2 regions of the Bradyrhizobium sp. BR 1432 genome follow, and region 1 is predicted to be linked to the other one. Evidence: riboswitches for the same ligand, from Rfam matches in the RefSeq annotation. Region 1 holds a riboswitch; the other holds the start of a gene.
The links. Region 1 has a riboswitch for fluoride ahead of ACSKB8_RS06415 (MutS-related protein). Riboswitches for the same ligand answer to the same signal wherever they lie in the genome.
Positions count from the first base shown of each region.

Region 2: linked by a shared signal. The riboswitch ahead of ACSKB8_RS44110 (MFS transporter) and the one ahead of ACSKB8_RS06415 (MutS-related protein) in region 1 are both predicted to bind fluoride.

Region 1 covers NZ_JBPUGF010000003.1:1,319,094-1,323,507, forward strand. Annotated here, with positions in the region: gene ACSKB8_RS06410 (MutS-related protein) at 1-520, opposite strand, end outside; gene ACSKB8_RS06415 (MutS-related protein) at 629-2,239, opposite strand; fluoride riboswitch at 2,262-2,323, opposite strand; fluoride riboswitch at 2,418-2,477, shown strand; gene ACSKB8_RS06420 (hypothetical protein) at 2,662-3,087, shown strand; gene eno (phosphopyruvate hydratase) at 3,114-4,370, shown strand.
Region 2 covers NZ_JBPUGF010000004.1:664,131-668,544, reverse strand. Annotated here, with positions in the region: gene ACSKB8_RS44120 (hypothetical protein) at 1-578, opposite strand, end outside; gene ACSKB8_RS44115 (DUF1194 domain-containing protein) at 757-1,620, opposite strand; fluoride riboswitch at 1,869-1,945, shown strand; gene ACSKB8_RS44110 (MFS transporter) at 2,074-3,282, shown strand; gene crcB (fluoride efflux transporter CrcB) at 3,302-3,691, shown strand; gene crcB (fluoride efflux transporter CrcB) at 3,698-4,126, shown strand; gene ACSKB8_RS44095 (DUF190 domain-containing protein) at 4,129-4,414, shown strand, end outside.

The DNA.
Region 1 (4,414 bases):
CGTAGTTGGTTGCCTTATTGCCCTTACCTAGTTGGGCGCTGACCAGAACCCCACCTTTGAATTTCAGCCGCTTCAGATGATCCTCGATCTCCTCAAAATACGGATCGCTCAGTTCAGCCCGGAGCATTTCGAATAATCTGGAGAATCCTCGTGAGTTGAACCGTCCAATGTTCCGGTCGGCCAAGGCTCGGAGCTTCCGTAAGGCCGGAACGAAGATGTCCAATATTTCGACGGCATGCGACAGCGTGCCGGTAGGGTAGCGCGACATCGGCGACCAATAGTGCTTTCTTTCGGCTTTCAATGCCTCGACCACGATGTCGTATGCCCGTCTGAGAGTCGGCCCGTGCTGCAGGCAGTCTCGCAGCACGTCCTGGCGATATTCGATCACGTCGAGTTCGCAAACTCCGTTGAGCAGCCCGACCAAGGCCACTTCCAACAGGAAGGCGTCACCACCGGCCATCGTGTTCAAGAGGATATCAAGTCCGAGATCCTGGTTCAGGGCGGCATGATTCCAGGGCAAGGCTTGATTGAGATCCAGTCCCGGCTCCTTCTGCCGGGCATAGGATCGATCTCGCCGCGATAGCAGCAGCGTCGGGTCGAAATCGCGCTGGATACAGCAGGAACGCCTTCATGGCTTGATGCGCTCCTTTACGCGCTGATGCGTCAGACCGTATTTCTGGGCGATCGCCATCGCATAAGCCAGGCCATCGGCAGTCCGCCGCTCGATCTTGAACGTGCGGACTGCCGGCTGGTCCGGTACAACCGTGCTCACCATCGAAACGGTCTCCGGACCGAACGTCGACAGCTCGTCGACGAACGTGACCCAGACGCCGAGCACATCCATGGCCGCGAGCTTCGTCATGACCTTCTGACTGAGGAATGTCTCGTCGCGAATCGTCGTGGAGGTGAAGATCTCATTCAAAATCACGATGGAGCGCCGCGTGACCCGCTTCAGGATCGAACGGATCCGAACCAGGTCGTCTTCCAGTTTGCCGCGTAGGTTTTCGACCTTCTCTTCCCGTTCGAAGTGCGTGAAGATCTGGTCGACCAGGTAAAGCTTGGCCCCTCGCGCCGGGACCGGGCATCCCAGGCTTGCAAGATAGTGCAATTGTCCGACCATGCGGGCGAAGGTCGTCTTGCCGCCCTGATTGGGTCCGGACACCACAATGAGCCGCTCCCTGCCCGTCAGATCAAAATCGTTGCAGACAACCGGTTTCTGCTCACCGACGTGTTTCAGCGCGAGCGCAAGGTCGAACCCCTCCCGGCAATGGACCTGTTTGGAGTTGTCGGAAACCTCGGGCAGGCACAACCGTAGTCCGGCCTGTTCGAGCCTCGTCGTCTGTTTCAAGTAAGCGAGATAGAACTGGACGTCCCTATCGAATCCTACGATGGCCTTGTCGAGAAATTCGACTTGCCGAGCGCAGAACGCTAGCAGGCGAGCAAACGGCTCCGGATTGAGGCGCGCCACCAACTGAAGCACTTTGGCTTCGATGTGGTTCATGTCCTCCGGCGCATCGTTGAATTTCGAGCGGTAGTCTGTGGCGGCGCCTTGCTTGAATCTCGCGAACGTCGCCTCAACTTCCGCGCTGTAGTCCGGCTCATCCTGGAGGTTCTTCACCGTGAACGAGGCCTCACGTATCACGATGCCGTATCTGACCTGCGACAGTTGGTCAGAGATGCTCTTGGCTTCATCGCGGAGAGCAACGAAATTGTCCTGCGCAATGTAGCCGGTCAGATAGTCGCGAATGCTCAGGAGCGCTCGGGACTTCATCTGAGATCGCGTCAGATCCGTCGCCAATTGATCGACCGCATTGCAGTAGATCTCTATTGCGTGGAGAAACCACATCTGCTTGTGAAATCGGTCGTAGAGCTTGGCCGATAGCGCCTTGTGGATCCGGGCATCCCTCATTCGCTCGGCGAAGTGTCTGATGTTGTCGAGGAGAGCCGGGTCTTCGAGATCGCGGAAGACTTCGTGACGATATTCAATGGCTTCAACCCGCTGCAGCGGGACGTGAAAAACAGGCTTGATGGCGTATTCTTCAAAGCCGGCCGTTATCGCGGCCACCAGCTGATCCAGATTCAGATCAGCGAAGAATTCTGGCGCTGCACTTTCCGGAGCGGCCGTAGAGTCCTCGGGCCGATCGAAGAGGACGCTTGGCACGATATCCGGCGCGCTTGGATGGCGTTCGCGTCCGTCAGACTCGGCCGTAAGCGGTGGTTGGGGGCGCGGATAAGACACAATAAAACTCCTCCAAAGCCGTGCTTCGGTAGGAGTCATCAGCCCCTCGGGGCGGTTCAGGCGAACCCCATCGCCAACATTGCAAACGAGTATACGTCCGATCTGGTTCCGGTCAACGAGCCACTAGCCGCCCCTCCATTTTCTTGCCCCAAGCGGGCGGCGCAATTAGACTATGCACGATATCGACGGGGATGGAGTGCCCCCGAAACCGCCGCAGGCTGATGACTCCTACCGCGCACCATCTCGGTGGTAGGAGACACAATGGCCGGCGTTCCCTTAGGATCTGATGGTTGCCGGCCTTCGCAAGCGGAGCGCCCACGCGTGCTTTTTTCCGCGTCCATGGTCGTCTGCTCACGTAGCGAGGCGGACCAAGATGGGGGCACAGAGCCATGAGAAGCCTGGCACGCCCCTCATTCTTCCGGATGTTCGACCTCCTCATAACCAGCACGAATCCGGGCATGAAACGATCCCGCTGGACGCATGATGGTGTCGAATTCGAGCGGGAGCGCCATAGTTTTTCGAGCTCCAGACATGGAATCGTCATCGAGATCTTCACCTTGTCCCGGTCAGGTCGCCCCGGCTGGTCGCTGATGGTCACGAAGGAGTATTGGTGGGCCGGACCGGAGGCTACGCCGTTCAAGAACTTGCGATGGGCGCGCCCCCTCGGCGGCCAGCGAAGCGACCTGTTCGACTGGCTGCGCGCGCAGGAGGCGGCACTCGAACGCTCGCTGTCGCTTGAGATGCCCCGCGACCAGGCCGAAGCGAATTCGCGGTCGATGCACGCCGACAATTCCGAGCACTCTTCACTCACCTGGAGTTCGGTCGATCATGGAGACAAAGATGAATAGTCCGCTTCCGGCCATCCAAGCTCTCGATGCATTCGAAATTCTCGAACTCGCGCGGCTATCCCACGCTTCGCGTCGTGGCAAGGCTCGACAATGGGCACGCCGGCACGGCTTCGGTGCCGTCCGGCGCCTCGACTGGACGCTACGAAGCGCTGGAGCTGCGCGATGGCGATATGGCGCGGTACGGCGGCAAAGGCGTGCTCAAGGCCGTTTCTCACGTCAATGGGATCATTCGGGATCGCCTCATGGGGATGGCTGCCTGCCCCCAGGAGCCCATCGACACGGCATTGATCGTGCTCGACGGCACCGAGAGCAAGATCAAGCTGGGTGCGAATGCGATCCTTGGTGTCTCCATGGCCATCGCGCGTGCCGCGGCTTCGGCGGCAGGTGTGCCGCTCTACTGCTATCTGGGCGGCGTCTCAGCAACGAGGCTCCCCGTCCCCATGATGAACGTCATCAACGGCGGGCGGCATGCCCAGAATTCGCTCGACTTCCAGGAATTCATGATAGTGCCCCATGGCGCCCCAAACTTTGCGGAAGCCGTCCGCTACGGGGCCGAGACCTTCCACGCGCTCCACGAGCTCCTACACAAGGCGGGGCACTCGACTGCGGTCGGCGACGAGGGAGGGTTTGCGCCCAACTTGAGGACTATCGAAGAGGCTTGCGAATTGATCGTTGAAGCGATCCGCAAGACGGGGTTGCAGCCCGGCACCGACGTTGCCCTTGCCTTCGATCCCGCAGCCAGCACCTTTGCAAATGATGGCAAGTACGTCTTCGCCAAATCCGGTGACAAGACCCTCTCGCGAGACGAGCTGCTTTCTCTCTACAACGGCCTGTTAGACGCTTATCCTATCGTTTCGATCGAGGATGGATTCGCCGAGGATGACTGGGACGGATTCCGCCTGCAGATGGCCGCTTGCGGCGACCGAATCCAGATCGTCGGCGACGATCTTTACGTCACCAATCCTCGTTTTATCCAGAAGGGTATCGATAGCAGAGCGACCAATGCGGTTCTGATCAAGCTGAACCAGATCGGCACGGTTACCGAGACCATGAAGGCGGTGCAGATGTGCCGCGATGCTGGTTGGGGCTACGTAATCTCGCATAGATCGGGCGAGACCGAGGACACGTTCATTTCCGACTTTGCGGTTGCCATGGGCGGTGGACAGATCAAGGCTGGATCACTGTCCCGCAGCGAGCGGCTCGCAAAATACAATCGCCTGCTCGAAATCGAGCGCGAACTTGGCCCTGCGGCGGTCTACGAAAGCCCATTTCTGACGCATTAAGGCGGAGCGAATGCACCTACGGAGCTGTCCGCGAGTTGCGATTC
Region 2 (4,414 bases), on a different contig from region 1:
ACCATGAAGGATTTCGTGCCGACCTGGTAGATGATCTTGCCGTTCTGCCCGTCATCGGTTGCGATCTGCGCCTGGCCGAACATGATGACGTTCTTGTAGACGGTGCCGGTGCCCTGGCGGGTGACGCCGTCGGTGGTGACGCTGACCTGGGCTTCCTTGCCGTTGACCGAGAGCACCTTGAAGCTCGCGCTCTTGCCGTTCTCGCTGGAATAGCCGCCCCAGCTTCCCATGAGGCGGCTGTCGGAAGCCGGCGGGTCCTGCTTCTCGAGGTTCGCGGTCTGCTTGCCAGCGCCCCCGAAGGAGAACAGCAGCACCATGTTCTTGCCGTCCTTGGTGCCGACCGTGACCCCGCCAAAGGTGATGAGCGTGCCCTTGACCTCGGCAAAGCCGCGCTCGGTGTGGCCGTTATGGGTGTACTCGACCTGCGCCCGGGCACCGCGGATGTTCACGACCTTGAAGCCGACGGGCTGGTTGTTGCCCACCCAATTGCCCTTCCAGTCACCAAGCAGCGCGCTCTGGTGATACAGCCGCTCGTTGGCGGGAGAAATCTGGCTGGTGCTCGACGTGACGATGGCCATGGTCTGCTCGGTGGACGGGTTCGACGAACCCGCTCTCGTTCGCGCGCCCGACAGCAAAGTCAAAACTGCGATCGGAAACGAACTGAAACAACCGGATTAGGGCCATGTGCCGGTTAACGAGCGGTTAAATTCAACCGTCGGGCGAGATGAGGCGAAAGGTCCCAACCGGCGTGCGCTATTAACGGCCCCAGCGGTCCGACCAGATCTTCTCGCCGATCATGCAACTGACGCGCGGCTCCTTGTCCGCAACCCGCATCACGGGGCGCTCCGGCATGCGGCCAGCGACCTCCATCAGCAGCTTGGTGCGGATCGCTTCCTTGAACTTGTCGCGATCCTTGATCGTGATGACGAAAGAGCCGGGACCGCCGATGACGCAGTCCTCGTAGTAGAAGTCGAGATTGTCGATATCCATGGTCGAATAGGACGGCTCCTTGACCATGATCGGCAGACCGTTGATGACGATGCCCTTCTCGAGCGCGGCATCGCGCGCCACCGTGACCGGGATGCCATTGTTGTTGGGGCCGTCACCGGAAATGTCGATCACGCGACGCAAGCCCCGATATGGATCCTCGTCGAACAGCGGCATCGCAAACGTGATCGCGCCGGAGATCGAGGTGCGCGAGGCACGCCGGATCGGCGTCTTCATGATCTCGGCGGCAACCGCATCCGCGGTCTCGGGGCCGTCGATCAGGCGCCAGGGGATGATGATCTTCTGGTCGCTGGAGGCGGCCCACTCGAAATAGGTTACCGCGATCCGGCCGTTCGGACCGAGCTTCAGCGCCTGGAGGAATTCTTTGGACTGGATCGCCAGCGCGTAGCCTTCGCGCTGGACCGCGAGCTCGTCCATGTCCATGGAGTAGGAGACGTCGACCGCGAGGATCAGTTCGACGTCGACCGTCTGTGCATCCTTGTCGGCAGCCAGCCGCTGCGGCTGATTCTCAAGCGGCTCGAATTTAGGTCCTGGCGCCGCGATGCCCGCGACGTCCCCTCCGGCAAGCACGCCGGCCACCAGCACAGCCCCGATCGAGAACAGCAAGCGCATCGCAGCGGTCTCCCGTCGTATGACGCGATGGTGACATGCAATCGCCTTGCCGCAAAGTGCGAAGATCGCTTGCGCTTCACATTCGAGTTAGGAACGACGTGCTCGCCGCCGTGTTGCCTCGCTTCGCGCGACTGGAACACACAGCGAGACCGGCACCGTCGTTCCAGAGCTCGCGACGCGCGCAGAATGACGCCTAGGGACAGCGCGGCCGGCCCACTTGTCCGCCGCAATTTCCATGCTAGGCTGGATGCACAGATGGGGATGGAGTCCCCGACAACCGCCCGGCGGTCGATGATCGTACTGGGCTGATGACTCCTGCTTGAGGTGGGGCAATCTTTGAGCCTCTGCCTTTGGTGGGAGCATGGACCGACCCGCCGATGGCGGGTTTTTTGTTGCCTGGTGGCGAAGGCAGGAAACTGGGCCAGCAAGCCAAGGCCAGGAGAAAGTGAAGACGTGACCACGACGACACCGAATGCTGCGCGCGCCACCTTACCCAGGGGAATCTGGGTGCTCGGCTTCGTCTCGATGCTGATGGACATCTCCTCCGAGATGATCCATGCGCTGCTGCCGGTCTATCTCGTCACCGCGCTCGGCGCCTCCACGCTCACGGTCGGCTTCATCGAGGGCATTGCCGAGGCGACCGCCTCGATCACGAAGATCTTCTCCGGCGCGTTGTCGGACTGGCTCGGCCGCCGCAAGCTGCTCGCCGCGCTCGGCTACGGGCTGGCCGCCTTCACCAAGCCGCTGTTTCCGCTCGCCCCGAGCGTCGGATGGCTGGTGGCGGCACGCTTCATCGACCGCGTCGGCAAGGGCATTCGCGGCGCGCCGCGCGATGCGCTGATCGCCGACATCGCTCCCATCGGCCTGCGCGGCGCGAGCTTTGGCCTGCGGCAATCGCTCGACACCATCGGCGCCTTCGTCGGGCCGCTCGCGGCCATCGGCATGATGTGGTGGACGGCTGACAATTTTACGATCGTGTTCTGGGTGGCAGTGCTGCCGGCCTTTCTGTCCTTCGGCCTGATCGCCTTCGCCGTGCACGAGCCGGAGCCGGATCCGAACCGAAAACCTGCAACGAACCCGCTCAATCTTGCCGCGATGCAGCAGCTCGGGGCAGTCTACTGGCGCGTCGTCGCGGTCGGTGTCGTGTTCACGCTGGCGCGCTTCAGCGAGGCCTTCCTGATCCTGCGCGCGCAGAACATCGGGCTCAACCCGATGTGGGTGCCGGCGGTGCTGGTGCTGATGAACGTCACTTATGCGCTGTCGGCCTATCCCGCCGGCGTGCTGTCGGACCGGATCAACCGCACCGGCCTGCTCGCGCTCGGCCTGGTCTTCCTCGCCGGCGCCGACCTCGCGCTGGCACTGCTCCCGAGCCTTGCAGGCCTCGCGCTCGGCGTCGTGCTGTGGGGGCTGCATATGGGGCTGACGCAAGGCCTGCTCTCGGCCCTCGTCGCCGATGCCGCGCCGCCGAGCCTGCGCGGCACCGCATTCGGCTATTTCAACCTGCTCACGGGCCTGGCCCTGCTGGCTGCGAGCGTGATCGCCGGCGCGTTGTGGGATGCCTATGGTCCGGCAGGCACGTTCCTGGCGGGACTCGGCTTTGCCCTGATCTCGCTCATGGGGCTGCTTGCCGTCGGCAACGGTCTGGCAGCGGAGCAAGAATGATGACGGGGAGGCTTTCGTCGTGCTGAGTGGGGTGCTTGCGATCATGATGGGTAGCGTGCTCGGCGGCTGTGCGCGCTATTTCGTGTCCGGCGCGATCGCGCGGCGATTGGGCGAGACGTTTCCGTGGGGCACCATGACCATCAATGTCACCGGCGCCTTCCTGATCGGCATTTTCGGCGCGCTCGCGACCCATCCCGGCTCGGCCTTCGCCACGCCCACCCCCTGGCTGTTCGCGGTGACCGGCTTTCTCGGCTGCTACACCACGGTGTCCTCGTTCAGTCTGCAAACCCTGACGCTGGCGCGGAGCGGCGAGCCGCTCTCCGCGCTCGGCAATGTCGTGCTCTCGGTCGGGCTGTGCCTTGCAGCCGTCAGTTGCGGCTTCCTCCTCGCGGACAGGCTTGGAGGATAGAAGCGCATGGCCGTCCCCTCCTCCGCCGAGCGCTGGCGTAGCGCGATACTCTACGCCTGGGTTGCCGCCGGCAGCATCGTCGGCGGACTGACCCGTTATCTGGTCGGTCTCGCGCTCGACACCGGACCGGGCTTTCCCTTCGCCACGCTGTTCATCAACGCCACGGGATCGCTGATCATCGGCTTCTACGCGGCGCTGACCGGCCCCGACGGCCGCATGCTGGCGCGTCCGGAGCACCGGCAGTTCGTCATGACCGGGTTCTGCGGCGGCTACACCACGTTCTCGACCTTCAGCCTGGAGACCTTCCGACTGCTCCACGGCGGCCTGAAGTACACGGCACTTGCCTATGTCGCAGCGTCCGTCATCTGCTGGCTGGTGTCGGCGTGGCTCGGGCATATGATGGCGAGCCGCTACAACCGCTTGACAAGGAGTTGACCATGCAAATCCCCGCTCAGGCCGTTTTGCTTCGGATCTTCATCGGCGAGAGCGACCATTTCGACGGCAAGCCGCTCTATGAAGCGATCGTGATGACCGCGCGCGAGCGGCACCTCGCCGGTGCCACCGTGCTGCGCGGTCCGATGGGCTTCGGCAAATCGAGCCGGCTGCACACTTCGAAGATCCTGCGACTTTCGGAAGACCTGCCGCTGCTGATCGAGATCGTCGACAGCGAGGACAACATCAACGCATTCCTGCCCATCCTGGATGGCATGATGTCGAGCGGCC